Regions from separate parts of the Shewanella loihica PV-4 genome, predicted to be linked through region 3. Evidence: predicted binding sites of a transcription regulator. Region 3 holds the regulator's gene; each other region holds the start of a gene.
The links. The regulator NrdR, encoded in region 3, represses ribonucleotide reductase genes. The targets are predictions, from matches to a motif close to AAACACNANATNTNGTGTTT.
Positions count from the first base shown of each region.

Region 1 (10,931 bases), 870 kb from region 3:
CGAACTGTCCGCGACCACCACCATGCATAAAGAGCACATGGTAGTTGCTGGGAATATTCATCAAGTCTCTGATGTCGGCCTCGGCCTGCTCGGTAAGCGCGATAAACTCTTTACTACGATGGCTGATCTCCATCACGGAGACACCCTGCCCGTTCCAATCCAATAACTCCTCTTGTGCTTTTTGCATCACGGGCTGAGGTAACATGGCCGGCCCTGCACAGAAATTATATGTCGCGCTCACTGCTTTCTCCTTTGCTCTTCTTTCAACTGTGTTGCGTCAGATTAAATGCCATTGGCGTATTTTATTATCGGGTTTCACTTGCCGAAACAAAACGAGCGTCCATAAGGACGCCCGTTAATTTCGCTAAACGTTATTCATTTGGCTCAACGTCTGGCTCAGCCTCGGGCGCTTCGCCTTCGACTTGTTGCTCTTCGACAGTATCCGTGATGATAGGGTTGCCCTCTTCGTCAAACTCCTGTTCATCCTGGATCTCATCGATACGCTGCAGTCCCACTACCGTCTCGTCGGTTGCCGTACGGATAATGGTCACACCCTGAGTGTTACGACCAATAGTCGATACACCAGATGCCGGTGTACGAACCAGGGTACCCTTGTCGCTGATCAACATGATCTCGTCGTTTTCGAGTACTTGTACCGCTCCGACGACGGCGCCGTTACGCTCGCTCACCTTGATCGAGACTACACCCTTGGTCGCGCGGCTCTTGGCTGGGTATTCATCCAACTCGGTACGCTTACCATAACCGTTCTCGGTAACGGTCAGGATTGCACCGTCGTTCTTAGGTACGATGAGCGAGACCACGCTCTGGCCATCTTCGAGCTTGATACCGCGAACACCTGTCGCGGTACGACCCATGCCACGAACCTGATCTTCGCTAAAGCGAACGACCTTACCTTCGTTGGAGAAGAGCATCACCTCGTTGTCACCGTTGGTGATGTCGACGCCGATCAGCTGATCGCCATCTTTCAGGTTAACGGCGATGATACCGTTGGCTCTTGGACGAGAGTATTGATCCAGCGAGGTCTTCTTCACGGTGCCGTGAGAGGTCGCCATGATCACATACTTGTCGGCGTCATATTCACGCACCGGCAAGATAGCGGTAATGCGCTCACCTTCCGCCAGCGGCAGCAGGTTGATGATAGGACGACCACGGGCCTGACGGCTTGCCAGCGGCAGTTGGTACACCTTGAGCCAGTACATCTTACCGAAGTCAGAGAAACACAAGATGGTGTCGTGGGTGTTGGCAACTAGCAGTTTCTCGACGAAATCTTCATCTTTCACCTTAGTCGCGGCCTTACCTTTACCACCACGGCGCTGGGCCTGGTAATCGCTCAAAGGCTGATACTTGGCGTAACCCAGATGCGACAGGGTCACGACTACATCTTCTTCGTTGATCAGATCTTCAAGGCTAATGTCGACCGCAGAGGCGTTAAGCTCGGTGCGGCGTTCATCGCCAAACACTTCCAGCACTTCCTGAAGCTCTTCTTTAATCACTTCCATCAGACGCTCAGGGCTGCGGAGGATATATAGCAGGGCTGCGATCAGCTCTAGGAGCTCTTCATATTCGCTTAGGATCTTCTCATGTTCCAGACCGGTCAGCTTGTGCAGACGCAGATCCAGAATCGCCTGAGCCTGTTGCTCAGTCAGATAGTAGAGACCATCACGAATACCGAATTCTGCCGACAGCCACTCTGGACGCGCCGCATCATCACCTGCCTTCTCCAGCATGCCTTGTACATTGCCAAGGGCCCAGCCTTGAGAAACCAGCTTAGTCTTGGCTTCGGCAGGGGTTGGTGACGCCTTGATAAGCGCAATGATAGGATCGATGTTTGCCAGTGCAATCGCCAGTGCTTCAAGGATATGAGCACGTTCGCGAGCCTTACGCAGTTCGAATACGGTACGACGGGTCACCACTTCACGACGGTGAAGGATGAAGCACTCGAGCATCTCTTTAAGGTTAAACAACTTAGGCTGACCATTGGTCAGGGCCACCATGTTGATACCGAAAGAGGTCTGCAGCTGCGTCTGGGCGTAGAGGTTGTTGAGGATCACCTCACCCACTTCGCCACGCTTCACTTCGATAACGATACGCATACCGTCTTTGTCTGACTCGTCGCGTAGGCCGCTGATGCCTTCGATCTTCTTATCTTTTACCAGCTCGGCGATCTTTTCGATCAGACGCGCCTTGTTTACCTGATACGGGATCTCGGTAACGATAATGCGCTCACGACCGTTGTCTTCAGTCTCAACGGTTGCGCGGGCACGCATGACCGCCTTTCCACGACCCGTCTTATAGGCATCTTCGATACCTTTACGGCCGTTGACGATCGCCGCCGTTGGGAAGTCTGGCCCTGGAATATGTTCCATCAACTGCTCGATAGAGAGACTTGGCTCATCGATCAGCGCCAAACAGCCGGAGATCACTTCTGACAGGTTGTGAGGAGGAATGTTGGTCGCCATACCTACGGCGATGCCCGATGAGCCGTTTACCAGCAGGGCCGGAATACGGGTTGGCAATACCGCTGGGATCTGCTCAGTACCATCATAGTTTGGTACATAATCGACGGTTTCTTTCTCTAGATCAGCCAGCAGTTGATGCGCCAGCTTGTCCATACGAATTTCGGTATAACGCATGGCCGCCGCGGCGTCGCCATCGACCGAACCAAAGTTACCCTGACCATCGACAAGGGTGTAGCGCATAGAGAAAGGCTGCGCCATACGAACGATGGTGTCGTAAACCGCAGAGTCACCGTGCGGGTGATATTTACCGATAACGTCACCGACGACACGCGCCGACTTCTTATAAGGTTTGTTCCAATCGTTCTTCAACTCGTTCATCGCGAATAATACGCGGCGATGAACCGGCTTTAGACCGTCACGTACATCGGGTAACGCACGGCCGACGATCACGCTCATGGCGTAATCCAAATATGAATTCTTTAATTCGTCTTCAATATTAATTGGTGTTATAGATGAAGCCAGATCAGTCATAAACTGCTCGATCCCTTGAAATTTAGCCGACAAAATACTGCTTAAAAACCAGGCAATATTTTACCAAGCCTGAAAACGTGATTTGGCATTCTAACACAGATATTTAAAGGCGCTAGACCCTATTGAAATTTCACGCCAAATATCTGTTTACCACCCAAAACCCCGGCTCGTTTTGACCAAGATGAGCGCTTTAACAGCAATCTGATGACAAAGCAGACATTTTCGCCGGGTTCTCCTTTGTTTATCTAAGGCGATGGGTATAATAGCTACATCATTTATTCCCTTCAGAGGACTCTCCGTGTCTAACCTTTCTGAGACAAATTTTTCTGAGACTAGTAATGCCAATGTCGATCCACAAGAAATCGCTAAGTTTGAGAAGATGGCTGCCACTTGGTGGGATCCCGAAGGAGAATTTAAGCCCATTCATAAGCTCAATCCCCTGAGACTCAACTATATCGATCAAGCCGTTGGCGGTCTGTTTGGTAAGCGTGTGCTGGATGTTGGCTGCGGCGGCGGTATTCTTTCTGAGAGCATGGCACGTCTTGGCGCCAGGGTAGATGGTTTGGACATGGGCGCCGAGCCCCTCGATGTAGCAAAGCTTCACGCCTTAGAGATGGGCGTTGAGATCAACTATATCCAGGACACGGCGGAGCATCATAGAGATAGTCATCAGGGCCAGTATGATGTGGTCACCTGCATGGAGATGCTCGAGCATGTGCCCGACCCGGCCTCTGTTATCAAGGCCTGTAGCGATATGGTTAAGCCGGGCGGCTATGTGTTCTTCTCGACCATCAACCGCAACATCAGAGCCTATGTAGAGACTGTGATTGGCGCCGAGTACCTGCTTAAGATGCTACCGGTAGGTACTCATGATCATAAGAAGTACATCAAACCTGCCGAACTTATTGGCATGGCGGATGCGGTAGATCTCGAGTGTGTCGATGCGACCGGCATCACCTACAATCCGCTGACGGAGATCTTCCGCTACACCAAGTCGCTAGATGTCAACTATATGATCGCCACGGTTAAGCAGGATGACTGATCAAATCCTGCCAAGTGCTAATACTAAGACAATCGATGGTAAGCGCACTGCTACTATGCAAATAAAAGGAGTGCTGTTTGATCTCGACGGCACCTTAGTGGATACGGCGCCGGATCTTGTGCTGGCGCTTAACTTGGCGCTAAAAGACTTTGGGCTGCCGAGCCAACATCTGGAAGATATTCGCTTTGCCGCTTCCCATGGCAGCCTGGCGTTAGTTAACGCCGCCCAGCCTCATCTTAATGATGAGGAAAAAGCGGCCATCCAGCAGGCGCTGTTAGAGCACTACCATAATGTTAACGGCCAAGAGGCCAAGCTGTTTGATGGCATGAGCGCCCTGCTCGAGCACCTTAGCGGCCAACAGATCCCCTTCGGCGTCGTCACCAATAAGGCAGCGCGCTTTGCACGGCCTTTGCTGCATAGGCTTGCGTTAGCCAACAAGATGCCGGCCATCATCAGCGGCGACTCCACCACTCAGAGTAAACCCCATCCGGCGCCTATGCGTTTGGCAGCGTCGCAAATTGGCGTCAGTTGCCAGGGAATTCTCTACCTAGGTGATGCCAAACGAGACTTAGAAGCGGCCCGCAATAGCGACATGCTGGGGGGCATCGCCCATTGGGGTTATATTGGAAACAATGATGAGGCGCACCTCTGGCCGCACGACTTTGGCTTCGACACCCCAGTCGCCGTGCTTGAACTCCTAAGACAGGGCTAAGTGGCGGTTAAGTCACAATTAAATGAGATGCATCACGCGCTCTGGTGCTAGAGCGTGTGACACGTCAGTAAAAAGTCGTCGAAGCTGAGATCGCGATCCTTTTTCGACGCAAAAAGATCCCGGGGATCTGGCCAATATTTTAGCTTTCATGATAGGGCGAATCAGTCGCCTAAAACTTGACCCGCCGGTGCTATCGTAATTGAAAACAAGGGTTAAAGGTAAGCCGTTACTAACCCTTTGGTTTACCCCCAAGATATCCACAACTTGTCCCCTAAAAACCCGCTTGCAATATCCCACCAACCTCACTATCTTGTATCCTATAAAAGAAAAAACACCATATCTTGTGTATGGGCGGCGGTCGAAGCCACTAGAACTGCAGTAGTGCTCAGGTACTTTTTTTAACATCTTCGATTGTTTTTACATGGAAACGTAGGGCGGAGTTTTCCCTCCCAGCGATATTTAATTCAAGGCTTATCTTCAATGAACAGCAATATGCAAGTCACGAAGCGCAGTGGCGAACGTGAAACCATCGATCTCGATAAGATCCACCGAGTGATCACTTGGGCGGCCAAAGGACTGAATAACGTCTCAGTATCGGAAGTCGAATTACGTTCACACCTTCAGTTCTATGATGGAATCCCAACTGAAGCGATCCACGAAACCATTATTAAGGCCGCTGCCGACCTTATCTCGCCAGAGTCTCCAGACTATCAGTTCCTTTCTGCACGTCTGGCTATCTTCCACCTGCGTAAGAAAGCCTTCGGCCAGTTTGAGCCGCCTTCGCTATACGACCATGTGGTGAAGTTGGTTGAGCTGGGTAAATATGACACGCATATTCTGAACGACTATAGCCGCGAAGAATTAGATACGCTCGACAGCTATATCGACCACTGGCGCGACATGAACTTCTCTTATGCCGCGGTTAAGCAGTTGGAAGGTAAGTACCTGGTTCAAAACCGTGTGACTCACGAAGTCTACGAGAGTGCGCAGTTCCTCTATATTCTGGTTGCGGCTTGTCTGTTCGCCAACTACCCGAGAGAGACGCGTCTTCAGTACGTTAAAGATTTCTATGACGCGACCTCGACCTTTAAGATCTCGCTACCGACACCTATCATGTCAGGTGTGCGTACACCTACACGTCAGTTCAGCTCTTGCGTGCTGATCGAGTGTGGCGACAGCTTAGACTCAATCAATGCGACCGCCTCTTCTATTGTGAAGTATGTGTCGCAACGAGCGGGCATAGGGGTCAACGCCGGTCGTATCCGAGCGCTGGGTAGCCCAATTCGCGGCGGCGAGGCATTCCATACAGGTTGTCTGCCTTTCTATAAGTATTTCCAGACCGCGGTGAAGTCTTGCTCTCAAGGCGGCGTTCGCGGCGGCGCGGCAACCCTCTTCTACCCTATGTGGCACCTGGAAGTTGAGTCTCTGCTGGTACTTAAGAACAACCGCGGCGTCGAAGATAACCGTATTCGTCACCTGGACTACGGCGTGCAGCTGAACAAGCTGATGTACCAACGTCTTATTCAGGGCGGCATGATCACTCTATTCAGTCCATCAGATGTACCAGGCCTGTACGATGCCTTCTTCGAAGACCAGGCAGAGTTCGAGCGTCTGTATGTGAAGTATGAGCAGGATGAGAGCATACGTAAGAAGCAGATCAAGGCGGTAGAACTCTTCTCCCTGATGATGCAGGAGCGTGCCTCTACCGGTCGTATCTATATCCAGAACGTCGATCACTGTAATACCCATAGCCCATTCGATGCTAAGGTTGCCCCGGTACGTCAGTCGAACCTGTGTCTTGAGATTGCATTGCCAACCAAGCCGCTGAACAACATCGACGACCCCGATGGTGAGATCGCCCTGTGTACCCTATCTGCGTTGAACCTGGGTGCCATCAAGAAACTTGATGAGCTGGAAAGCCTGGCAGATTTGGCCGTGCGCGCGCTCGATAGTCTACTCGACTATCAGGACTACCCGATCGTCTCGGCACATAAGGGCTCGATGAACCGTCGTACCTTGGGTATAGGCGTGATCAACTTTGCCAACTACCTGGCTAAAGAAGGTGTGCGTTACTCAGACGGCAGCGCCAACGGCATCACTCATAAGACCTTCGAAGCGATCCAGTACTATCTGCTGAAGGCCTCGATGAATCTGGCGAAAGAGCAAGGCGCCTGCCCTGCCTTCCACGAAACCAATTACGCTAAGGGTATCCTGCCTATCGATACCTACAAGCGCGATCTCGATAAGATCTGTGACGAGCCACTACACATGGATTGGGAAACCCTGCGCGGGGAGATCAAGACTCACGGCCTGCGTAACTCGACCCTATCTGCCCTGATGCCATCTGAGACCTCATCACAGATCTCTAACGCGACAAACGGTATCGAGCCGCCACGAGGCCTGATCAGCGTTAAGGCGAGTAAGGATGGTCAGCTCAAGCAGGTGGTCCCTGATTTTGAGAAGTACCAGTACAGCTATGAGCTGCTGTGGCAGATGCCAGGCAACGAAGGTTACCTGCAGCTGGTCGGCTTGATGCAGAAGTTTGTTGACCAATCTATCTCGGCCAACACCAACTATGACCCAAGCCGCTTCCCAGGTGCCAAGGTGCCTATGCAGGTGCTGCTGAAAGACCTGTTGACCGCATATAAATACGGTGTGAAGACACTTTACTATCACAACACGCGTGACGGTGCGTCAGACAAATATGACGATATCACCTCCATTGAGAAAGAAGACGATAGCTGCGCAGGCGGCGCATGTAAGATCTAACTCTACGTGTTTTAACCTTTTATCAGGGGGCTTTGCCCCCTTTATCGGAAGATAGAAAAATGGCCTATTCAACATTTTGTCAAACACCTAACAATGCCCTGCTGGAACCTATGTTCCTCGGCCAATCGGTTAACGTTGCCCGTTACGATATTCAAAAATATGAAGTGTTCGAGAAACTGATCGAGAAACAACTCTCTTTCTTCTGGCGTCCAGAAGAAGTTGACGTCAGCAAAGACAAGATCGATTACGCTGCGCTGCCAGATCACGAGAAGCATATCTTCATCTCTAACCTCAAGTACCAGACCCTGCTGGACTCGATTCAGGGGCGCTCGCCAAACGTTGCCTTCCTGCCGCTGGTGTCGCTGCCGGAACTTGAGACCTGGATCGAGACCTGGTCTTTCTCTGAGACGATTCACTCACGCTCTTACACCCACATCATTCGTAATATCGTTAACGATCCTTCAGTGGTGTTTGACGACATCGTGCAGAACGAAGAGATCCTCAAGCGCGCCAGCGATATCGCCGATTACTACGATAACCTGATCGAGCTGAGCCAGATCTATCACCTGATGGGTGAAGGCACCCACGAGATCAACGGCAAGACTGTAGAGGTCACCACCCGTGCGATCAAGAAAGCCCTCTACCTGTGTATGATGTCGGTTAACGTGCTCGAAGCGATCCGTTTCTACGTCAGCTTCGCCTGCTCATTTGCCTTCGCCGAGCGCAAGCTGATGGAAGGTAATGCTAAGATCATCCGCCTCATCGCCCGTGATGAAGCCCTGCACCTTAATAGCACACAGCATATCCTTAAGCTGATGCAAGGTGGCAAGGACGACCCAGAGATGGCCGAGATCGCCAAAGAGTGCGAACAGACGGCGATCGACATCTTCGTTAAGGCGGCAGAGCAAGAGAAAGAGTGGGCCAAGTACCTGTTCAAAGACGGCTCTATGATCGGCCTGAACGAGCAGATCCTCTGCCAGTATGTCGAGTACATCACCAACGAGCGTATGAAGTCGGTTAACCTGGTAAGCCCTTATGCCGACCAGAGTAACCCGCTGCCGTGGATGAAGAACTGGCTGGAGAGTGATTCGGTACAGGTTGCGCCGCAGGAAGTTGAGGTGTCTTCTTACCTGGTTGGTCAAATTGACGCGTCTGTCGATGAGAGTGAGTTTGCCGACTTTGATCTCTAACAAGACGGTCTTTAGTCAGGCTGTTTTTAAGAAGGCTCCGATCGTGAGCCTTCATGGACAGCCTGTACTCCTCTATACCAATAACCACCAGAGCCTGTTAGCGGCACTCGAGCAGAAGAAGGTTCGTATCTTCTCTGAGTGTCGTAACGGCTTTTGTGGTGCCTGCAAGACCAAGATTAATCGCGGTAGCGTCGTCTACCACACGGAGCCACTGGTCGAACTGGAAGCCGATGAGTGTCTGCCCTGCTGCTGTCATCCCGACGGCGATCTCGACCTGGCACTTTCTGCCCAAGGTGCCGAGGTGGTATCGACTCATACATCTGAGCCTGTTGCCTGCACCGCCGAATAGTGCGCTACTGAAACTAAGCCTGACCTGAAACTAAGCCTGACCTGAAACTAGGCCTAACTAGGTTTAAACCAAATCTCGCCTCAAACATGGCCTAAACTTGCCCTTGGCGAAAACAGTCAATCTCCAAGCTAATCCCAAGCAAAATCCATGGCAAAACTCTGATTAAATTCTGGCATTCCTTTGCAGATTATCCAAAAACTTGTCTCAAACAGCAGCACTAAACAGATAAGCTGACTGTGCCACAGGACAGATGCAAAAGACAAATTCGCGAGATAATCTGTTAGATCGCCTTCTTCGCTAGCTTATGGTGTAGCCGGTTCACCTCCATTAGGGCGGCGCTGCCATACCAGGGATGAAGTTCCATCACCAGGCGTCCGGCCTTAATGGCGGGATCAGACTCTGTTAATGCCTTGGCCTCCTCGACACTGGTGACGTTAAAGATATAGATGCCTCTTAAGGCGCCCTCTTCCAAGAAGGGCCCCGCGAGCACCAGTTTACCCTCCTCGGCCAGTCGGCCGATATTATCCAGGTGTGCGCGTTGCAGTTTCTCTGCCTCTTCTTCGGATTGGCTGCGATTAGGGCCGCTCTTGAGCATGGCCATCACGTAGCGCTTCATGCCATAGTCATCGGCTCCGACTCTTGCCGCAAGCTCGGCATCATAGCTTTCGGCTCTAAGAGGCAAACTCACCACCAGAGTCGCTATAGCCCCCATCAAAGTAACGAGCAAGCGATGGTTTTTGGTACTCGTTCTAGTATTCGCTTTCGTTCTAGTTTCGTTCATTATCTAATCCACCTTAGTATGCATTAGCTTAAGTTATGTCAAGACCATAAAAAAAGCTAACCCAAAGGATTAGCTTTTCACCTTTAACAACCTCAAGCTAGCGGTAGCCAACTTTTTATTTTCTTAGATGCTTGCGGCCAGCTCGGCGCCTTGGCGAATCGCCCGTTTGGCATCGAGTTCGGCGGCAACATCCACACCGCCAATCAGATGCACTGGCAGACCTGTGTTTTTCATCTCATCGACCAAGCTGCGATTAGACTCTTGTCCGGCACATAACACCACATTGTCTACCTCAAGCACCTGAGCCTCCTCACCGACTTTGATATGTAGACCTAGCTCATCGAATTTCTGGTAGCTGACACCGTTTAGCATCTCGACATCATGGTGCTTAGCCACAGCGCGGTGGATCCAACCTGTTGTTTTGCCAAGTCCCTTGCCCATCTTGCTGGTTTTACGCTGCAATAGATAAATTTTTCGGCTTGTGTGTTCTGGCTGAGGCGTGGTTAATCCGCCGCGCTCACCATAGGCCTTGTCTATGCCCCACTGCTTGAGCCAGGTATCAGGCTTGAGTGTGGTCGACTCCTGCTCTCCTAGATAGTGAGCCATATCGAAGCCGATACCACCGGCGCCGATCAGGGCAACCCGCTCGCCTACCTCGACCTCGCCGTTCAGCACCTGCTGGTAATTCACCACCTTGGGGCTATCGAAACCGGGCAGGTCTATTGCTCTTGGCACGACACCGGCGGCGATCACCACCTCATCGAAGGGCTCGTCTCTAACCACTGAGGCGTCCAGTCGGGTGTTGAGCCTTAACTCGACCTTGTTGAGCTTCATCTGCTCGGTGAAATAGCGGATGGTCTCATCAAATTCCTCTTTACCGGGGATCTTTCGGGCCAGGTTAAACTGACCACCGACCTCATCCTTGGCCTCAAACAGCACCACCTGATGGCCTCGGCTGGCGGCATAGATGGAAAATGCCATTCCTGCTGGGCCGGCTCCCATGACGGCGATGCGTTTCTTACTAGTCGCCGGCACAAAATTCAGCTCTGTCTCGTAACAGGCTCTGGGGTTGACCAG
Region 1 is NC_009092.1:2,243,872-2,254,802, reverse strand. It holds gene serC (3-phosphoserine/phosphohydroxythreonine transaminase) at 1-241, opposite strand, end outside; gene gyrA (DNA topoisomerase (ATP-hydrolyzing) subunit A) at 372-3,011, opposite strand; gene ubiG (bifunctional 2-polyprenyl-6-hydroxyphenol methylase/3-demethylubiquinol 3-O-methyltransferase UbiG) at 3,265-4,053, shown strand; gene SHEW_RS10080 (HAD family hydrolase) at 4,109-4,765, shown strand; gene nrdA (class 1a ribonucleoside-diphosphate reductase subunit alpha) at 5,246-7,534, shown strand; gene nrdB (class Ia ribonucleoside-diphosphate reductase subunit beta) at 7,594-8,724, shown strand; gene yfaE (class I ribonucleotide reductase maintenance protein YfaE) at 8,693-9,073, shown strand; gene SHEW_RS10060 (YciI family protein) at 9,354-9,761, opposite strand; gene SHEW_RS10055 (NADPH-dependent 2,4-dienoyl-CoA reductase) at 9,978-10,931, opposite strand, start outside.
Region 1: nrdA (class 1a ribonucleoside-diphosphate reductase subunit alpha) is a predicted target of NrdR. The motif match lies at 5,095-5,114, and genes of this name have one in related genera.

Region 2 (10,931 bases), 1.5 Mb from region 3:
ACACTTCTCAGTCGATTAGTCTCGATCAGTTCCTTGACCTGGCTGATAAGCTCGGGCCGATAGCCTTGCAGATAGGGCAGTGATGACATAAGCGAAAGCCTAGTGGATGACGGCTGAGGTGAAGCGATTAGATAACGCCGGGCGGGATGCGCCCGGCAATAGGCTTAATCTTTCTTGGCGAAGATGCACTTGTTTTGGTAGCAGTAGGCGACCTCGAAGGCGCTCTTCTGGAAACGCTTGAGATCCAGTCCTTCGAAATCCACCATAGGTGGATTGCGCTTGAGCTGCTCCTTGATGTTGACTGGTGAGATCAGCTGTACCGGCAGGCCGCAAAGCTGAATCGCCGCCTCCATCTTGAAGCTGGTGGCACTGCCCGCCAGTTTGCCTTTCTGCTCGCGCTCTATGATGGCGACCTGATCGACCTTGTAGTCTTGCATCAGCTTGCTGAAGGCGAAGTGGAACTCTTTGATCGACTCAGTGCTGGCCGAATTAGAGATGGTCAGTGAGCGAGAACGGCAATCTGGGATGTTAAAGGTCTCACCCTCATAGCTCAACAAACAGATGATGGCTTCGCCACCTTTTAACTCAACGCCACAAACTCTCATGATAACCCTAATATAAAAAAATCAATGGCGGCTATTGTAACCTTAATTGGCCCGATTGAGCACTAGTTGTTAGGTGAAAATCGCCGCTATCGTCTGCCGCTTGATTTAAATAGGGTGACATGTGCCATAGATAACCGCCCGACAGGATTGGCGTCGGGAGATGTAGAACAAATACAGAACAGATAGTGAGCAGATAGAGAACAGATAGACAAGAGATAGAGCGGGCAATAAAAAGCGGCCCTCAGTGAATACTAAGTGACCGCTAAGTGCCCGCTAAGTGACCGCAAATCATAGTTTTTTGGCTCGGGGCCTAGCGTTAATCTTCAGGCGTATCCTGCAGTTTCGCCTTGGGCTTTCTAAGCATTGGCGCATCGCCCACATCGACGCCTGTGATAAAGCGCTTATCCCGCGGCTTAGTCGGCTTGGTGCTGCTGGCGGCCTTAGCCGTCTTGGCCTTAGGTTTCGCCTGCTGCTTACCTAAGCGCTTCTCCTGGCTCGGTTTGTCTTTTAACCCCTTAAACTTAGGCGCCAACTCCTCCAGCTCGCTGAACTCAAAGCTTTTACGCAGGAAGTTTTGTACCTGCTTGAAGTTGACCCAGTCTTTCGGCCCGACCAGGGAGATAGCATCGCCCTTGGCGCCGGCGCGGCCGGTACGACCGATACGGTGAATATACTCTTCGGCAAACTTTGGCATGTCGAAGTTGATCACCAAGGATACGTTAAGCAGATCCAAGCCGCGGGAGGCCACGTCTGTGGTGACCAATATCTGCTGCTGACCACGGCTGAACTGGTCCATGATCTGGTTGCGCGCCGCCTGTTTCAGCTCGCCGCTGAGGGAGCTGGTGCTAAAGCCCTGTTCGGCCAGCACGCCGGCCAGGCGGTCGGTATCGCCACGGGTCGCGGTGAAGATGATCACCTGCTTGTGGGGCTCAAGCTGTAGCAGACGGGTGAGCAGCTGCTCCTTGTGGCTCAGGTTGTCGCACAGGTAGATCTTCTGGGCGATATCCTGGTTCTCCACATGGGAGGCGCCTATGGCCACATGCTCCGGCTCCTTGAGCAGCTCGGCGGCAATCTCGTTGATCTGACCGTGATCTAAGGTTGCTGAGAACATCAGGGTCTGGCGACGCTTGTGATCGGCGGCCTGGTTGATGGCCCTGAGCTGCTCGGCGAAGCCCAGGTCCAGCATGCGGTCGGCCTCATCCAGGATAAGCAGCTCGAGTCCGTTGAGGTACAGGTGACGCTGAGCTAAGTGATCCGCCAGACGGCCCGGTGTTGCCACCACGAAGTGGGGGTCTCTCGCCAGGGCCTTGGCCTGATCGTTAAAGTTTTCACCGCCGAGGATCTTGATCGCCTTGTATTGGGTGTTGGCGACCAGCAGGCGCAGTTGACTGTAGACCTGGGTGGCCAGCTCTCGGGTCGGTAGTAGGATCAACACCCTGGGATCGCGCTTGCTTAGCGCCTTGGTGGCGATGACGCGCTGCATTGCTGGCAACAGGAAGGCCAGGGTCTTGCCCGAGCCCGTTTTAGACGATGCCATAAGATCTCTTCCCGATAAGCCTACGGGTATCGATTGCGTTTGGATCTCGGTCGGCGTGTCGATGCCCATGTGTTCAAGGCTGGTCAGTAGACGTTTATCGAGTGAAAAATCTGAAAATTGCAATGCTGTGCTCCGAAATATAGATAGGGGCGCATTATACATCGCCGTGAGCGATTCAGCCACGACTTGCGCGCTGACCCGTCGCCAGTCAATGCTAAGGCTCAGCGCTTAGATTAATTTTTACCGCTATGGGCTGTGCGGCGTCATGGTTTGGCTTATGATGAAAACTAAAGACATTAAGACGCGGCTTGCTCAAGCGGCTCGCGTCCCAGGGAGAGTAACAGAGAAGATGGCGAATATCGGCATTGCACTGGGCAGTGGTGCGGCGAAAGGATGGGCCCACATAGGGGTGCTAAACGAGCTGGCGAACATGGGAGTCTTTCCCAATAAGGTGGCCGGCTGCTCTATCGGCGCCGTGGTGGGCGCCGCCTATGCGCAAGATAACCTTAACGATCTACAGGCCTGGGTGACCAGCTTTTCCAGCTGGGATGTGCTGGGCCTGATGGATCTGAGCTGGCGCAAGGGCGGGCTAATTGGCGGCGAGAAGGTGTTCGACGTGATGCAGCAGCATATCGGCAATCTGGATATCGAACAGATGCAGATGCCCTTTGCGGCGGTGGCGACCGATCTCTATACCGGCCAGGAGATCTGGTTCAAGCAGGGTAGCCTGCGTCATGCGGTGCGAGCCTCCTGCTCCATGCCGGGGATCTTGCCGCCGGCGCGTATTGGCGAGCGCTGGCTGGTGGATGGCGCCGTGGTTAACCCTGTGCCCGTGTCGGTGAGCCGTGCAATGGGCGTCGACCTGGTGATTGCCGTGGATCTTAACGCTCACAGGAAGACCCGCCATCAGCAGCTGCCCGTGGCCATCTCTTCCGATGTGAAGGCCAGTCAGGCAGAGCAGGTGAAAGCCGAGAAGGAACTGGAGAGCGGCTTTATGGATCTCTTGGCCCGGGGACGGGATTATGTCAGCGGCTTGACCGATAAGTTTTCCCTCGGTAATCGCAGTGAGCCAGGCATGTTGGCGGTGATGTCTCAGTCGATGGATATCCTGGAGCAGCGCCACAAGCGGGTGCGCCTGATGGGGGATCCACCGGATATCTTGATCACCCCTAACGTGATGGAGATTGGCACCATGGAGTTCCATCGCGCGGGCGAGGCGATCGAGGCGGGACAAGAGGCGGTTAAGCAGGTGGCTCATATTATCCGCGCCCGTATCGATGAGCTTGAGCGTCACTGATAGCCTGAGTAATAGCCTGAGTAATAGCCTGAGTAATAGTCTAAGTAATAGTCTTTAGGCGTGAGTGCGTAGTTGTTAGCCCTTAGGCGTCAGTCCTTATAAACAGGAGTTGTTTAAATAAACGGCTAGCATTCCCTAAGGCTTGTCTCTTTAGGAGCTCTGGCTAGGAGCTCTGGCCTGGTTTTTGCTACTTGCAGGGATATTTCTCTGCAGTAGTCGAAAAATTGACAATGAATTCAATTAGCCAGGCCATTAATGGTTCACAAGCCAATCTGATCGCCAACAGTTATGGCCTAGAAACACACGGCCAAGAAACACATGGCCCTGATACACATGGTCAGGACACACGTGATGTCGACGGCTCATCGGCCAGCGATAAGGTGACCCTGTCAAATCAAGCCTCCAAGGTGCAAACGACAGGCCCAGATATCCCCCAGGAGGCGGTATTTCTCTCGCCAAGGGCCGAGCGGGCGCAGAAGATAGAGGCGATGGCTAAAGACTTCTTCTCCAAGGGGCAGTTTGGTATCGGTGATATTCCCAAGTTAATTCAGCGTCTGCATCAGGACGGCATCTTGTCGGAAAATCAGCTAAATCGCCTGAGTCAGGCGGGCTTTGAGATCCCAAGGGGCGATGGCTCGCAGCCGTCGCTGCTCGACTTTATCGCCAGCCAGCGCGAGCAGCTCAAGGAGAGTAAGCCCGATAGCGTGATGATTGCCATGCTCGATGACGCCGAGTCTGTGCTCAAGCAGATGGACAGCCTCGACACTCAGGGACTGAACCAGAAGGCGGCGCGGGTATCGGCCCAGCTGTCGGTGTTTGTACAGGGCGATAACGGTCTGACGAGCAGAGACAAGGAGATGTGGCAGGCGCTTAAATCCACCATGCAATTGGCCGCCACATCGGGAAGTTCGCAACAGGCTTCCGGGCAATTACAGCGTTATCTGGCACTATCTAAACGAATTACGTAATTTATTCACAGCTTGTCCCATTTTTATCCCGCATCTAGCTCCCTTTGCCGACTGGGTCAAGGCAAGTTTTAACGATAAGTGGCCCAGTTGGCAGTAATCTTGTGTCACAAAATTCCATCCGCAAATTAATGATCTGGATCAAGGTACTTGAGCCTAACTTGTAGCTTAATGCGCTACATATTGTGTTCATCGTCTATATTAACACTATATATGGTGTTAATTTGGCCGTTACTTGAGGAGATATTGAACAATGCCAGTGGTTATTAAGCGGGATGGTTACCGCACGCCTTTTGACGAAACAAGGATTCGAGATGCAGTGGTTGCTGCAGCAAGTTCGGCAGGTATTGATGATGTTGCCTATGCCACCGAGGTGGCCCTACAAGTACGCCAGTCGGTGGCCGAACTCGAGCAGGTGGATATTCACGACCTGCAAGATGCGGTAGAAAATCAGTTGATGGAAGGCCCCTATAAGCAACTCGCCAGGGTCTATATCGAGTATCGCCACGACAGGGATATCCATCGTGAGTTGAGCAGCCGTCTCAACCGCGAGATCCGTGGCTTGGTCGAGCAGAGCAATGCGGCGCTGCTGAACGAGAACGCCAACAAAGACTCCAAGGTGATCCCCACCCAGCGTGATCTGCTGGCGGGCATTGTGGCCAAACACTATGCCACACGCCATATTCTGCCTAAGGATGTGGTGGCGGCCCATGAGTCGGGTGAGATCCATTATCACGATCTCGACTATGCGCCTTTCTTCCCCATGTTTAACTGTATGCTGATCGATCTGGCCGGCATGTTGACCCATGGCTTCAAGATGGGCAACGCCGAGATCGAGACCCCTAAGTCTATCTCGACTGCGACTGCGGTTACGGCGCAGATCATCGCTCAGGTGGCCAGCCATATCTATGGCGGCACCACTATCAACCGTATCGACGAGGTGCTCGCGCCTTTCGTCGCTAAGAGCTATGACAAGCACTATCAGGTCGCGCTGACCTGGGGGATCACAGACGCCAAGGCCTTTGCCACGGCGCAGACGGAGAAAGAGTGTCATGACGCCTTCCAGTCGCTGGAGTATGAGGTCAACACCCTGCACACAGCCAACGGCCAGACGCCTTTCGTCACCTTCGGCTTCGGTCTGGGCACCTCCTGGGAGTCGCGCCTCATCCAGTCATCCATGATGAAGGTACGCATGACGGGCCTGGGTAAGAACCGTAAGACGGCGGTCTTCCCTAAGCTGGTCTTCGCCATTCGCGACGGCATCAACCACAAGGCGGGCGACTGCAACTATGATATCAAGCAGATGGCGCTCAAGTGTGCGTCGATGCGCATGTACCCGGATATCCTCAACTATGAACAGGTCGAAAAGGTCACCGGCTCCTTTAAGACGCCTATGGGTTGTCGCAGCTTCCTCGGTACCTACGAGGAGGAGGGCGAGCTGGTGCACGAAGGGCGTAATAACCTTGGCGTGGTCAGCCTGAACCTGCCGCGGATCGCCATCGAGGCTAAGGGCGACGAGACGCGTTTCTATCAGCTGCTGGATGAACGTCTGGCGGTGGCCCGCCGTGCCCTGGACACTCGCATCGAGCGTCTACAAGGCGTGAAGGCAAGGGTAGCGCCAATTCTTTATATGGAAGGCGCCTGTGGCGTGCGTCTGCGCGCTGATGATGAGATCAGCGGCATCTTTAAGAATGGCCGCGCCTCTATCTCCCTGGGTTACATCGGCCTGCATGAGACCATCAATGCCCTCTACGGCAGCGAGACCCATGTGTATGACAGCGAGGCCCTGCGCGGCAAGGCGCTTGCCATTATCGAGCACCTCAAGGCGGCGACCGTACGTTGGCGCGAGGAATCGGGCTATGGCTTCAGCCTCTACAGCACGCCGAGCGAGAACCTGTGTAGCCGCTTCTGCAAGCTGGATACCGAGGCCTTTGGGGTGATCGACGGCGTAACGGATCGCGGCTACTACACCAACAGCTTCCACCTGGATGTGGAGAAGAAGGTGAATCCGTACGATAAGTTGGATTTCGAGCAGCCCTATCCGGCGCTCACCAGTGGCGGCTTCATCTGCTACGGCGAATACCCTAACATGCAGCACAATATCGAGGCGCTGGAAGATGTGTGGGACTATAGTTACAGCCGGGTGCCTTACTATGGTACCAACACGCCGATTGATGAGTGCTACGACTGTGGCTTCACCGGCGAGTTTAGCTGTACCAGCAAGGGCTTTACCTGTCCTAAGTGTGGCAACCATGAGCCGAGCCGGGTGTCTGTGACCCGCAGGGTGTGTGGCTACCTAGGTAGCCCGGATGCCAGACCCTTCAACTATGGTAAGCAGGAAGAAGTTAAACGCCGGGTGAAGCATCTCTAATGAGCTGAGCTAAGCAGCACCAAAGTTTCGGCTGCTGGCGCAAAGTGAATATAGAAAGTGAAATAAAAGATGAAGATAGCAAGGCGTCCCGGGGCACTTGCTATCTTTGTATGAGGGGCACATGAACTATCATCAATATTTTCCTATCGACGTGGTCAATGGACCCGGCACCAGGGCGACCCTGTTTGTCTCGGGCTGCGAGCATCAGTGCCGTGGCTGCTACAACCAGTCGACCTGGAATCCTGACTCGGGCCATCTGTTCGACGAGGCTATGCTCGAGCAGGTGATTAAGGATCTCAATGATACCCGCATTGTGCGCCGCGGCCTGTCGCTCTCTGGCGGCGACCCGCTACATCCGGGCAATCTCGATGTCATTCTGACTCTAGTGAAACGGGTAAGGCAGGAGTGCCGGGGCAAGGATATCTGGCTGTGGACCGGCTATAGACTCGATGAACTCAGCCCGGCCCAACAAGCGGTTATCGCCCATGTGGACGTGCTGGTGGATGGCAAGTTTGAGCAGTCGCTCGCCGATCCCAGTCTGGTGTTTCGCGGCAGCAGCAATCAGGTTATTCACTATCTCACCGACAAGCGCTGAATTTAGCAGCAGATACTGCTGTGGCTAGGATGCTGCCGATGCCGGATGACTTGTTCGTACCTTCCTCATTAGTGGTATAATGTTCGCCAAACTGGCAAATGCTGCCTATTTTTATCTGAGTGGCATTTGTATATTCGCGAGATTTTTAAGGCAAGTTAATGAATTTAAAGCAAGAGTTACAGCAGTTAAACGATCGTCTCGACAAGTATCGTCGTAAATTAGATGCGGCGGAGAAGCGTGGCGATCAGGCGGTGATTTTGCAATTTAAGCAAGAGATCAATGCGGTAACTAAGCAAATTACCCATGTTAAACAGCAGCAGAGCCGTCAGTTGAACAAACGCGGCACAGAGGTGAGCGAACTTGCCTTTAGCCGTGCGCTGACCAAGGCCGAGCAAGCCGATATGGGTAAGCTCAAGCGTTCGGTGAAGGGCTTGATCGTTGTGCATCCCATGACGGCCCTTGGACGTCAGATGGGACTGACTCAGGTGACTGGATACGCGCCTAAGGCCTTCTAGGCCATAGAGGATTTTGATGGCGGCGTGAGCGACTTCATAGCCTTGCCGCCACTCAGGGCGTATCCTTATAAGCCAAAGCGGTTGCGGTGAAGCAATAACCGATTTCATCACTCGGGTATTTCACTGTTAGGCAAAAACACATAGAATGCTCGGTCTGAGAAAGGGGAGAGTCTCTCCTCCTGGTTTTCATTTTTCGTTCGCATCTCAGACAGAGCGAGTTGTAAAGGTTATTTCATGTCGATTAAGTATGTCGCCACCTCAAAGCTTCCCACCCCTTGGGGAGTGTTTGCCATGCATGGTTTCGAAGATACAGAGACGGGCAAAGAACATGTGGCGCTCACCTTTGGCGAGTTAGATGCGAGCCAGCCCATTCTGGGCAGAATTCACTCCGAGTGTCTGACCGGCGATGCCCTGTTCAGTCTGCGCTGCGATTGTGGTTTTCAGCTACAAACCGCGATGCAAAATATCGCCGAGGCGGGTCAGGGATTTATTCTCTATCTGCGTCAGGAAGGCCGTGGTATAGGTCTGCTCAATAAGATCCGTGCCTATGAGCTGCAGGATCAAGGCGCCAATACGGTAGAAGCCAACGAGCGTCTGGGGTTTGCCGCCGATATGCGCAAATATGACATGATCAAGCCCATGCTTGAGAAGATTGGTGTGCAGCAGGTGAAGCTGATGACCAATAATCCCCGCAAGGTGAAGGCGATGAAGGAACTTGGCATCGCGGTTATCGAGCGCGTGCCACTGCAGGTGGGTAAGAATCGATATAACGAGGCCTATCTTAAGACCAAGTCGACCGAGCTGGGTCACATGATGTCTGAATATCACTTCACCGAAGAGCATCAAGACTAATCCTGCTTTTGCCGTGGCTAAGTTCACGGTATAGGCTTTGGGATAACTCCTACATGTGAGTTAGCACCGTGGTGACCTTAATGTGTCGCCACGGCCAACATGCTGGCAACTCTTCCTCTATAGATACTATTCTCTTGGCTGAACCTGCTTCTCTTTGGCCTTAAGCAGGGCCATCAGCTGGTTGGTGGTGATGGCTATCTGATCTTGTATCTGCTTGCGCTCCAGCTCTGCCGCCTCAGAATCGTCCCCCTGCAGGGCCTGAAGCTCCAGTTGTAGCTCTTCGAGTTTCTGTTTCAATTCTTTGATCTTCTTGTCGATCTCAGACAAGTTTTCATCGTCTTCTGCTTCCTCAGTCTTGCGCGCTTTGTCCGTCTTGGCCGCCCCGTTATCATGCAGCGCCTTACCAGTGGAATAGGCAAGGGCCTTCTTGCCGGCCTCAGACAGGCTGACTCTGTCACTGCTGGACTGAGTTTGTTCATTCTGGTTTGGGTTACTTGGATTTTGAGCCGCCTCGGGGGCATTGGGATCGCGCACATCGACTGAACTTAGGCTCTGAGGGCCCAGGCTATGGGCGCCAAAAGTGTTGATACCGTGAACATTCATCTGCTTAACCTTCCTTGTTACTTCATTAAATAGATGCAATTAAAAGTATGCCTGACGTTAGTATCGGCAGGCAGGAAAGAAGCTTAAGCGGATTTTGATGTGATTAATCTGATGAGGCTCGATTTTCTGGTGAAATCACCTGACTTAGTCGTCAGTTTTACCCCAAATATGTTGGTTGACGCCGCTGGTGCCTGAGCTTTCCGCCTCATCGCCAGTGGTGCGTTTAGGCTTGGGGGCATCTATAGGACGACCGGCATCGCCGCGTAGGTGCGCCGGGATAGGCTCGCCAATCATCTTGAGGTAGAGGCGCTCCACCTTTTCCCTGGCCCATTGCGTCTTACGCAAGAACTTGAGGCTGGATTTTATGGATGGGTCGTGGTTAAAGCAGCGTATGTCGATGCGTCTGCCAAGCTCTTCCCAGCCGTAGTGGTCGACGAGGTCTGTGAGTAGGGCTTCGAGTTTGATGCCGTGTAGTGGGTTATTCGCCTGAGTCATGGTGATCGCTGAGTAAAAAATTTGGCCCATTATATCAGCTTATCCAAGGCGTTTTCGATAAAAAAGGGGACCCTGAGGTCCCCTGTCTAGATGATGCGATTATTGGAAGCTAAGCTGCCACGCATCGATAGTGCCTGTGTCGCGACGGGCGCTATCAACTGCCTTCAGTGTCCAGGTGCCGGCAGATTCAACGCCAGACATGTCGACTGTGTAGCTCTTGATGATGTTGTCGGCACTGCCGCCACTGTTGTCATGTAGCACGGCTACCTGACCGCTTGGGCTGTGCAGTTCAACCTGCAGATCGCCGATGTAGGTGTGGGTAATGTTAACCGTTACCGTTACCGTGCCTGAATCGCCGCTGCGAGTCACATCGATTGGGCTGCTGATACCTGCAGTGTTGTTGTCAGGGATCGCATAGCTGGTGTTGTTGGTGTAGGTGGCTGGGCCGCCTGTGTTACCGCCAGTGCTTTGCTCTGTGTAGCTGGCTGTCAGGCTAACACCGCTAAAGTCGCTATAACCTTGAACCATCACATAGTAGGTACCCGCCTGTGGGGTGCTCACTGGGCAAGACTCGCTGTTGCCACCTTTCCATGGACGACAGTCGTAGCTGCTCAGTGTAGGCGCCGCGCCATACTGAACGTAAAGGTCAGCATCGCCTGTACCACCGCTCATGGCGAAGTTCAGATCGCTGGCACCGGCTGGTACGTCGATAGAGAAGTGTAGCTCGTCGCCTTTCACGCCAGTCAGGTTGGTCTTAGCCACGCCATTTTCCAGCACGTTGCCACCGGTGCCTGTACCTGGATCGGTTGGGCCATTACAAGAGGCATCTAGGTACTCTTTGGCGGCAACCGCGTTAACCAGACCGTAACCAGTCTTGTCGTCGCGACCGGCAACATCGAGATCTTCAGCCGTTGCTGTTAGCGCAGCGCGCACCTGAGCGGCGCTACACTCTGGGTGGTAGCTCCACACCAGTGTTGCAACACCCGATACGTGTGGCGTTGCCATAGAGGTACCATTGTAGTATTCGTAATCTTCACCACTAGTGTTGGCTACTGTGACGTTAGTGCCTAGGTGAGCACGTAGTGCCTGACCCGTG
Region 2 is NC_009092.1:2,873,541-2,884,471, reverse strand. It holds gene SHEW_RS12695 (M48 metallopeptidase family protein) at 1-89, opposite strand, end outside; gene SHEW_RS12690 (DUF3010 family protein) at 165-605, opposite strand; gene SHEW_RS12685 (DEAD/DEAH box helicase) at 922-2,265, opposite strand; gene rssA (patatin-like phospholipase RssA) at 2,492-3,439, shown strand; gene SHEW_RS12675 (hypothetical protein) at 3,670-4,407, shown strand; gene nrdD (anaerobic ribonucleoside-triphosphate reductase) at 4,658-6,775, shown strand; gene nrdG (anaerobic ribonucleoside-triphosphate reductase-activating protein) at 6,897-7,370, shown strand; gene SHEW_RS12660 (YibL family ribosome-associated protein) at 7,529-7,885, shown strand; gene ribA (GTP cyclohydrolase II) at 8,120-8,737, shown strand; gene SHEW_RS12650 (hypothetical protein) at 8,864-9,340, opposite strand; gene SHEW_RS12645 (VF530 family protein) at 9,485-9,835, opposite strand; gene SHEW_RS12640 (S8 family serine peptidase) at 9,935-10,931, opposite strand, start outside.
Region 2: nrdD (anaerobic ribonucleoside-triphosphate reductase) is a predicted target of NrdR. The motif match lies at 4,607-4,626, and genes of this name have one in related genera.

Region 3 (10,931 bases):
ATTCGATCGCCTTGCCGCGATACTGTCTGTCATCCACGCTAGCCACGCCATCGACGTGACCGCTCACCATATGACCGCCGAGGCGGGTCGTCGGCGTCACCGCCTTTTCCAGGTTGACTTTCTGTCCCACCTGATAATGGGCAAAGCCGGTAAGGGCCACGGTCTCGGCTGAGATATCGGCCACATAGCCGTCGGCCATCTGCTCGACCACGGTCAGACACACGCCATTGGTGGCGATACTGTCACCGAGTTTGACGTCACTTAAGTCCAGCTTGCCGCTAGCCACCGTCAGGCGAATATCATCGCCGCGACGCTCAATTTTTCTCAGGCTGCCAACAGCCTCGATGATCCCAGTAAACATGACTAACTACTCTTTATCGCTCGGTAAATGATTGTGACTCAATTGAAAGGTGAGGCGTCTGTCGGCCCCGATCGCACGCTCGTCGCAAAGCTTGAGCGCAGGCAGCTGCGTCATCTCAGTATAGTCCGGCAGTGCCAGCAGGTTACGGCCATGGCCGCCTAAGATTTTCGGCGCCTGATACAGCACCAGCTCGTCCGCCAGCCCCTGCGCCATGAAGGCGCCGGCCAGGGTCGCCCCAGCCTCGACCATCACGCTGTTAAGCTGAGATCCCAGATGTTCCAGCAGCGCCTTTAGCGGCACCTGCCCATTGTCGCTTGGCAGTTGCAACTGACTCACCTGCTCGGGCCAGGCGCTCGCCACGGCCTCGGGATAGGGCTGACAGCTCACCAGCAGCACGGGGGATTGTGTCTCAAACAGTTTTGCCTTGGCACCTAGGCGCGCGCGGGAGTCGAGCACCACGCGAAGTGGCTGACGAATGTCGGCCTCGGTTAACTGCTCGGACAGGCTGCCAAGCTCCAGATGACGTACATTCAGGCTAGGGTCGTCGGCCAGTACCGTCTCTATGCCGGTCACGACGGCATCGAAACGGGCGCGCATACGCTGCACGTCACGGCGCGCCTCTGGCCCTGTGATCCACTTAGAGACGCCGTTAGAGAGCGCCGTCTTACCATCCAGGCTGGTCGCAAGCTTGATGCCGACCCAAGGCAGGCCGCTGCGCATCCGCTTCATGAAGCCTGGGTTGAGTGCTGCGGCCTCTTCCTGGTGCAGACCCACCTCGACGAGAATGCCTGCATCTTGGAGCATCTTGATGCCACGGCCAGATACCTGAGGATTAGGGTCGGTCACCGCCACCACCACGCGGGAAACCTCAGCTTTGATCAGCGCCTCGGCGCAGGGCGGCGTTCGGCCATAATGGCTACAGGGCTCTAAGGTTACATAGGCGGTGGCGCCTTTGGCCTTATCGCCAGCCATACGCAGCGCGTGCACCTCGGCGTGGGGGCCGCCGGCGGCGATATGAAATCCTTCACCCACCAGGGTCTCCCCTTGGACTATTACGCAGCCGACATTAGGGTTGGGACTGGTGGTGTATTGCCCCTTGCGGGCCAACTTAATGGCACGCGCCATCATCTGGGAATCAAATTTGGACCAGGCCATGCTCATCGCCATCTCTTGAGAATAATTGGGGAAGCCCAGATACGCATCGATTACGACTTACCCGACTTGCTCTTATCGTTTTGCAATTTGGCAATCGCCTCGCCGAACTCGGAGACATCTTCGAAGGCGCGGTACACAGAGGCGAAACGGATATAGGCCACCTTGTCGAGATTGACCAAGTGATCCATCATCAGGTTACCTATCATCTTAGAGGTCACTTCACGCTCGCCCGTGGCTCTCAGGGTCGATTTTATCTTGCTTAGCGCCTGCTCTATCTCGTCCATCGACACGGGGCGTTTCTCTACCGCCCTCAGCATGCCGCCGCGCAGCTTGTCTTCGTCGAAGGGTTGGCGGCTACCATCTTGTTTAACCACACGCGGCATCACCAGTTCGGCGCCTTCGAAGGTGGTAAATCTCTCGTGGCAAAGTAGACACTCGCGGCGACGACGTACTTGATGACCATCGGCCACCAGACGAGAATCGATCACCTTAGTGTCGGTTGCGCTGCAAAACGGACAATGCATTGAGCCTCCAGCAAATGCTAATCGGTATCTTGGGGAGCTTTCCCTTGAAATAGATACAAAAATGGCCGCTACCAATATTAAATCAGTAGCGGCCATCGGAGTTTACCCGATTTACCCCTTAAGGTTAACCGTAAACAGGGAACTTAGCGCACAATTCAAGCACCTGGTTCTTCACGCGCTCGATAGTGGCTTCGTTGTTGATGTCATCTAACACATCACAGATCCAGTTGGTCAGCTCAACCGCTTCGGCTTCTTTGAAGCCACGACGTGTGATGGCTGGCGAACCGATACGCAGGCCCGAGGTCACGAAAGGTGAACGTGGGTCGTTAGGTACTGAGTTCTTGTTTACCGTGATGTTGGCACGGCCCAGCGCCGCATCGGCATCTTTACCTGTAATATCTTTAGCGATCAGGTCCAGCAGGAACAGGTGGTTTTCGGTGCCGCCAGAAACCACATCAAAACCACGCTCGATGAAGGTGTTAGCCATCGCCTTAGCGTTAACTACTACCTGCTGTTGATATTCCTTGAACTCAGGAGACAGCGCTTCCTTGAAGGCTACCGCCTTACCCGCGATAACGTGCATCAATGGGCCACCCTGACCACCTGGGAATACCGCAGAGTTCAGCTTCTTGTACAAGTCTTCATCGTTCGCCGCAGACAGAATAATACCGCCGCGAGGACCGGCTAGGGTCTTGTGAGTAGTAGAAGTTACCACGTGTGCGTGTGGCACAGGGTTTGGATAGACACCGGCTGCGATAAGGCCTGCAACGTGCGCCATGTCGACAAACAGGTAAGCGCCAATCTTGTCGGCGATTTCACGCATGCGCGCCCAGTCGACGATACCAGAATAGGCAGAGAAACCACCGATCATCATCTTAGGCTTGTGCTCAACGGCCAGACGCTCCATCTCGTCGTAGTCGATCTTGCCAGACTCGTCGATGCCGTAAGGAACTATGTTGTATAGCTTGCCAGAGAAGTTTACTGGAGAGCCGTGCGTCAGGTGACCGCCGTGAGCCAGGTTCATACCCAGAACGGTATCGCCTGGTTGCAGTAGCGCCATGTAGACTGCGCTGTTAGCCTGTGAGCCGGAGTGAGGCTGAACGTTAGCATAGGTCGCACCGAAAAGTTCCTTGGCGCGTTCGATGGCCAGGTTCTCAACGATGTCGACATGTTCACAACCACCGTAGTAACGCTTGCCAGGATAGCCTTCGGCGTACTTGTTCGTCAGCTGAGAACCTTGAGCCTCCATCACGCGAGGAGAGGTGTAGTTCTCCGAGGCGATTAGCTCGATGTGCTCTTCTTGACGACGAGTCTCTTCCTGGATCGCTTGAAACAGTTGCGGATCAAAGTCAGCGATGTTCATCTCTTTTTTCAGCATTGGTCACTCCAGCTGTGAAAGTCTTATAAGGTAGGGTTGCGCGGTATTCTACAGTGCATTCGATCACAATCCCAGCATTTGCGACATGAAATTAGTTGCGATTCAGGCTGAGAAATGTTCATCAAAATGCACCTTAGGACAAAAGTGGGGTTAAGGTGGCCTGATTTGCCAAGACTCCTTTTTTGCAAGGGACAAAATGGCTGGTTTACAGCCTTTTGAACGAAAACACTGTTTTAATTACCCAACAAAAATGACGGCACTGGGCCGTCATTTTGCATTAGTAATGGTAATCAGCAATCGTAATCAGTAATGGTAATCAGCAACCGTGATCAGTCATGGTACTCAGTAGTAGTATTCGAGTTGCAGCCAGCTGCGCTGCTCGCTGTCATCGAGGCGGCTGTAGATCCCCGGATTGTCTATGCCATGGATCTCACCGCTACGGTCGATCCGCTCATGGTGCAGGCTCAGGGTCAGATCCTTACTGATGCCATAGCTGAGATAGATCTCATATCTGTCTCTGGCATCGTCGAAGTCCAGATCGCTGTTATTGGGGTTCCACTGGGGCGCGCGCTCGTTCTCTTTGTCGTTGATCGAGCTCCAGCGCTGGGACTTAAGCTTCATGCCTAGTAAGAGATTACGATAGCTGGCCTCCAGCGACAGGTTAAAGGTGTGGCCCCAGGCATAGCCATATTCCCCCTCCCAGAGCACAGACTTGGTGCCCCAGAAATGCCGTCCCTGGGAGAGATAATCTTTGGTGGCGAAAGGCTTCACCATGGCAAAGTCACCAAAGAGATCGCCGCGCAGGTCGATACTGATATCTTGATTGGACCAGTTGGCCCCCATCGACAGGCCCAGCAGGTTGACCACGGCGTAGAAATCTTCATCCAGCTCCAGCCCCAGGCTGGTATATTCCATGCCCGTCGATGGGCCGACATAGAAGCTGTGAGACCAGTCGCTGGCGAGCCCGCCGCCTTTATGTTTGCGCCCGTAGCTGCCCAGCAAGAGTTGCGTGGCCATCTGCCACTCCTCCACACCTTCCTGAGAAACCGCTGTCTCCATCATCATCTCGACCCGGCTCGGGGTGCCGCTGAGGGTATCGTATTTCCCTTCGCGGCTGTCGATGGCCGCACGCATCCCCAGCATCGCCATGGTACTGCTAACATCCGCCTTGTCTTTGCTGGCGTAGCGCACGCCGGTATACACAGAGAAGCTGTCTTGGGTCTGACTGCGATCGAATCGGTTGGGGCTCGGGTAACCAAACCAACCTCGTAGCGTGCGCGAAGGGTTAAACAGATAACTTAGGCCGGTTGGCAACCAGCCCTCTTTGGCGGCCAGCATCTCGGAAAACTGAAACAGGCTCTCCCCCAGCACGGCGCCGCCCCAGGTGGTGACTATCTGATCGTTGATACTCACCACTTCCTTATACTCGGCAAACACCTCCCAGATGGTGGAGGCGGCAAAGGTGCCCAGGGTCGACTCGTAGTAGTTGAAACCGTGGTTACGAAACGCCTGATAATAGAGGGCGCCGGCGTAGGCGTGGCCCCAGTTCATGCCGATATCGTTATCGTCATACTTCCAGGAGGCCCCCGTGGTCAGCCTGTCGTAGAAAAACTCCGCCGCATTGCCATCTATCTCATAATCGAAATCATCTTCCATGGCCTCTGAGCCTGTCTTGTACAGCAGCTCGCCAAGCACCAGCACGGTTGAGAGTTCCAGTGTCGCGCCCCACCAATCCTTCTCGCTGGGTGAAAGCGGCAAGTCTATGGTCTCTACCGGCGCAATCTGCGCCGGCTCATCCGCTGGCCGCTGCACTTGAGACGCAGAGGCTAAGGCATACGCCAATTGGCCTTGGGCTGGCGCTTTTTGAACAGGCTTGGCTTGTGCTGACTCGGCATGTGCGGCAAGTGGCAATAACAGGCAGGCACCACTTAACAGGGAGGCGGCAATAACAGGTGATGTGGCTTTCAAGATCAATCCCTTATCTTTATCGTTATTCTTATTCTTGTGTTCTTTCTTCAACGCTTGAGGTCAAAGCTTTTAATCGATGCTTTTTATCAGAAACTGTGTTCATCCGCTTAATTCATGGCGCCTAGCGTTTAGCTATGCCCCCTTGAGCGGCTCAGGATGTTAACAATTTTTACAAGATGTCACAAAACAAAAACTTCTCATCATAGAACATGGCGGCGAGGCCAGCGAAAAGGGACCGAAAATCCGATTTAAGTTCTAAGGCGATTACAGTAGAATTGCCCCCATTGTTTCGTCAGTGAGTAAACTTTTTTATGGCTCAGTTTGTATACAGCATGCTACGCGTGGGCAAGATAGTCCCGCCGAAGAAGCAGATCCTCAAAGATATTTCCCTAAGCTTTTTCCCCGGCGCCAAGATCGGTGTCTTAGGCCTTAACGGTTCGGGTAAATCCACCCTGCTGCGCATCATGGCCGGTATCGATACCGAGATCGAGGGTGAAGCGCGTCCGATGCAGGATCTTAAGATAGGTTACCTGCCCCAGGAGCCTAAACTAGATCCTCAGCAGACAGTGCGCGAAGCGATCGAAGAAGCGGTAAGTGAGGCCAAGAACGCCCTGACCCGTCTCGATGAGGTTTACGCCCTATACGCTGAACCAGATGCCGATTTCGACGCCCTTGCCAAGGAGCAGGGTGAGCTGGAAGCCATCATCCAGGCCCAGGATGCCCACAACCTGGACAACATTCTCGAGCGCGCCGCCAACGCCCTGCGTCTGCCGGACTGGGACGAAAAGATTGAGGTATTATCAGGGGGTGAGCGTCGCCGTGTGGCCATCTGTCGCCTGCTGCTTGAAAAGCCAGACATGCTGCTGCTGGACGAACCGACCAACCACCTGGACGCCGAGTCTGTCGCCTGGTTAGAGCGCTTCCTGCAAGAATACACGGGTACCGTTGTGGCCATTACCCACGATAGATACTTCCTCGACAACGCCGCCGGTTGGATCTTAGAACTCGACCGTGGCGAGGGTATCCCATGGGAAGGCAACTACTCTTCTTGGCTAGAGCAGAAAGAGGCCCGTCTGAAGCAGGAATCGGCTGCCGAAAGTGCCCGCCAGAAGACCATCGCCAAGGAACTCGAGTGGGTTCGTCAAGGTGCCAAGGGCCGTCAGTCAAAGGGCAAGGCACGTATGGCACGTTTCGAAGAGCTGAACACCAACGACTACCAGAAACGTAACGAGACCAACGAACTGTTTATTCCGCCAGGGCCACGCCTGGGTGACAAGGTGATCGAGGTGAACAACCTGACCAAGTCCTATGGCGACCGCGTGCTGATCGACAACCTGAGCTTCAGCGTACCTAAAGGCGCCATCGTCGGTATTATCGGTGCTAACGGTGCCGGTAAGTCGACCCTGTTTAAGATGATCAGCGGCGCCGAACAGCCAGACAGCGGCAGCATCGAAGTGGGTGATACGGTTCAGATCGCCTCGGTGGAGCAGTTCCGTGATGCCATGAACGACAAGGCGACCGTATGGGAGGAGATCTCCGGCGGTCAAGATATCATGCGTATCAACAACACTGAGATCCCGAGCCGCGCCTACGTGGGCCGCTTCAACTTCCGCGGCGGCGATCAGCAGAAGATCATCGGCACCCTGTCCGGTGGTGAGCGCAACCGTGTGCACCTTGCCAAGCTGCTCCAGGCGGGCGGTAACGTGCTGCTCCTCGATGAGCCCACCAACGATCTCGACGTCGAAACCCTGCGCGCCCTGGAAGAAGCCCTGCTTGAATTCCCTGGCTGTGCCATGGTGATCTCGCATGACCGTTGGTTCCTCGACAGAATCGCCACCCACATCCTGGATTACCGCGACGAGGGTCAGGTGAACTTCTACGAAGGTAACTACACAGAATACTCGACCTGGCTGAAAGAGACTCTGGGTACGGATGTGATTGAGCCGCACCGTCTCAAGTACAAGCGCATGAGTTAACGCGCGCATCTCACACTCTCGAGTAATTTCAATAGCGCAAAGCACATACAAACGGAGGCAGCAGCCTCCGTTTTTTTATCTTCTCTTCCCAAAACCTGATCCCCTTTTTAAAAGGGTCTAACACGGAAACAAAAGCGTGCTAGGATTGAACGCCTATCCGCCAACAACATCAGAATAATAAAAGGATTTGTCTTGAATAGAACACTCAGGCTAATGCCCCTAGACTCAGCGCTTAAGGCGGCCAGCTTATGCCTGGCCGGTTTACTGCCCCTACAGGTTTTAGCCGTTCAGGCACAAACTGAGCAAGAGACTAAGGCAGTGACTCAAGCCAGTACGAATTCAGGCATTAATGACGGCCCCTATCTATTTCTCAACCCCAAGGCCGATATGGCCGATTGGATCTGCGAAGGAGAGCATAAACAGACCCGCGTCGATCAAGGTAAGCTGAGTCGCCCCGAACATTGCGGCAAACTTCCTGAGCCCAACCTGAATCCGCAGGCTAAAGAGGTGCTGGCAGACAGCTATCAGGGAGTGGATAAGATAGTGGCGCTCAGCGACGTTCATGGTCAATATGAGGTGCTGCTGCAGCTGCTGCGCCGCCATAAGATCATCGACCAGGATAACAACTGGGCCTTCGGCAAGGGCCATATGGTGATGACGGGCGATATGTTCGACCGCGGCCCTCAGGTTAACGAGGTACTCTGGTTCATGTACAAGCTCGACAAGCAGGCCAAGGCCGCCGGCGGCCAGCTGCACCTGTTGATGGGCAACCACGAACAGATGGTGATGCGCGGTGACCTGCGCTACGTCAACGACAAGTACCAGACTGTCAGCAAGCTGCTTGATCGCCCCTATGATGCGCTCTACGGTCAAGACAGCGAACTCGGCCAATGGCTGAGAAGTAAGCACACTATCGTTAAGATCAACGACACCCTCTTCCTCCACGGCGGTATCAGTCAGGAGTGGGTCGACCGCGGCTTGACACTGGCCAGGGCCAACAGCCTCTACCGGGAAAATATCGACAAGAGTAAGGCTGAGCTGAAGCAAGATGAGCTGCTCAACTTTCTCTTCTTCGGCAACGGCCCCACCTGGTATCGCGGCTACTTTAAGCCAGACTTCGATACCCAGGAGCTGGCCAACATCCTGGACTACTTCAAGGTCAAGCGCATCGTCGTGGGCCATACCTCACAGACTCGGGTACTAGGCCTGTTCGACAACCGGGTTCTCGCCATCGACAGCAGCATCAAAAAAGGCCTGTCTGGTGAACTGCTCCTCATAGAGAAAGACCAGCTGATCCGCGGTCAGTATGACGGCAGCCAAACACCGCTATGATATCCGCCGCCTAGCCAGTCTACAGCTTTGACTAGCTAGGCGACTTCTTAACTTAGCTTTGCAGGGACTTGGCTAGGCTCTTGCCTATCACCAAACCTTACCCCCCTAATGACAGCGTCAAAAAAAGTCTAAAAAACATAGACTTAACTCAACAACCTCACACCTTGGCATCCTTCCTTTTCCACCTATTCCAAAGTCACTTCTTTCGCCTTTCACCAGACGCATTCATCCACTGTTTTTGGCCAACTGTTTTTAGCCAACTGTTTCTAGCCAAAGTGTGACCCATTTCCATATGCCACAAGTTGAGAATGAAATTAATTCTCATTAGTGTTAAGCTGCAATTTTATTCTTCTGCCCTGCCGCTCACACAGCGTGGAGCATGGCAATGGCGCCAAAACGAAAGGTAATAATCTAATGCGTCGTCTCCTATGGAAATGGCATGGTTGGCTCGGACTCTTCGCCGCCCTACCGCTATTTATCATCGCTCTGACCGGCAGTGTGTTGGTGTTTAAGAGCGAGCTCGAACACCTATTGATGCCGGAAAAGGTGCTCGCCGCCAGCGAGACCCGCCTGAGTTTCACCCAGCTACTGAGGTCGGCAGATGAGGCGTTGCCACAACATGAAATTCTTGGCTGGCAGTTTGCACCTAACGCCGGCGAGGCAGACAAGCTCTATGTCGCCAAGCAAGGCACCTACGACTGGCAACTCCTGTTTGTCGACCCTAGCCAAGGCAGCCTACTGAGCCAACCTGTCGGCCTGAGTCACTACCTGCTGGACTGGCTGTTGGAGCTGCACTACACCCTGCTTGCGGATCATCTGGGGCTAGCGGTTACTGCATTAGTATCTATCTTGCTGATCTTGCTCTCCTTATCTGGGTTTATATTACACCGTCAGTTTTGGCGAACCTTTTTCACCCTTAGATGGGGCAAGAGTCTGCGCCTGTTTCTCAGCGATAGCCACAAGATGCTGGGGATCATAGGTGCGCCACTGTTCCTGATCCTGGGCTTCACCGGTGCCTGGTGGAACATAGAGCACATCATCGAGGAGTGGCACGAACCCGACCCCAAGACCCTAATCGTCACCCAGAGTTACTACAACAAGCAGCTGGATGTGGAAGCGCTGCTGACACAGGCGACTCAGGTGATCCCAGGCTTTCAGACCCACTATGTGCGCTTCCCCGACAAGAGCTATGCCGGCATCCACCTTTTTGGCGCCGCCCAAGATCGCGGCGCGCTTCGCAGCGACTATGGCTCTATCGTCAGTTTCGATGATAAATCCGGTCAGCTCAGCGCCAGTGTCGATGCCACCAAGGCCGGCGCACTTTATCAATTTGTCGATAGTTTCCGCCCGCTGCATTACGGCAACTTCGGCGGGCTGGTCAGCAAAATTATCTGGTGTGTGGTGGGCTTCTTACCTAGCCTGATGGCCCTTTCCGGTTACCTGATGTGGCGGGCACGGCGTAAACCGCAAACACGGCGCCGCGCAAAACAAACGATCGAGAGTCCTAGCAACCGAGACGCTAAAGAAGGCTTGGCCAAGGCCTGATATTTGATAAGTCGCACTTGATAGAAGTAAAAAGCCGGGTAATAACCCGGCTTTTTTTATGACGCCTCGATAGCTCTGTCATTGGCACTATAGATGACATTCATGATGACACTCTTAGTGACAACTAACCTTCCATGGGCCAATTGTGCTCTAACATGCGGCCCTGACTGGTACTAAACGCCTCTTCTTTCTTGGCACACTCATAGACGCGCTTCACCGTCATGGGCTTACCGTCCGTGTGCAGTAACGCGGGCAGCTGACTACCGACGAGCTGCTTTTTATATTGTGGCGCCTTGCTGGGCTGCCAGGAGAAACGCACCAGAACCTGCCCCTCATTGGTCTCAATGAAACACTTATAGTCTTCCCTCGGCTCGGCCTTGAGCGGCCCGGCTATTACACATAATGCCAGTAGCACCAGCAAAATTAATTTATTCACGCTATTCCTCTCACTCTTTGGCTGAGTAGCTAGGCGCTCAGCCTCTATTAGTCAACGATGTAATTTGCTTCTGACCACTTGCTACTCGCTATAGTAGTAGATCTTATGAGCACGCAGTCGGCCACCTATGCAGCGATTGTCCCCGGCGGGGCAATCGTCGTCGGGTTTAACCTTCTCCATCTTCTCGGCGGCGTTACCTATGCCGATCAGATACATGTAGGCATCACCATCCTTTCCTTGCCCCCCCTTGTTGTCG
Region 3 is NC_009092.1:1,370,117-1,381,047, reverse strand. It holds gene SHEW_RS06110 (riboflavin synthase) at 1-361, opposite strand, end outside; gene ribD (bifunctional diaminohydroxyphosphoribosylaminopyrimidine deaminase/5-amino-6-(5-phosphoribosylamino)uracil reductase RibD) at 368-1,528, opposite strand; gene nrdR (transcriptional regulator NrdR) at 1,567-2,040, opposite strand; gene glyA (serine hydroxymethyltransferase) at 2,165-3,418, opposite strand; gene SHEW_RS06090 (DUF3943 domain-containing protein) at 3,761-5,386, opposite strand; gene ettA (energy-dependent translational throttle protein EttA) at 5,698-7,362, shown strand; gene SHEW_RS06080 (metallophosphoesterase) at 7,576-8,694, shown strand; gene SHEW_RS06075 (PepSY-associated TM helix domain-containing protein) at 9,109-10,239, shown strand; gene SHEW_RS06070 (TapY2 family type IVa secretion system protein) at 10,364-10,675, opposite strand; gene SHEW_RS06065 (pilus assembly protein) at 10,757-10,931, opposite strand, start outside.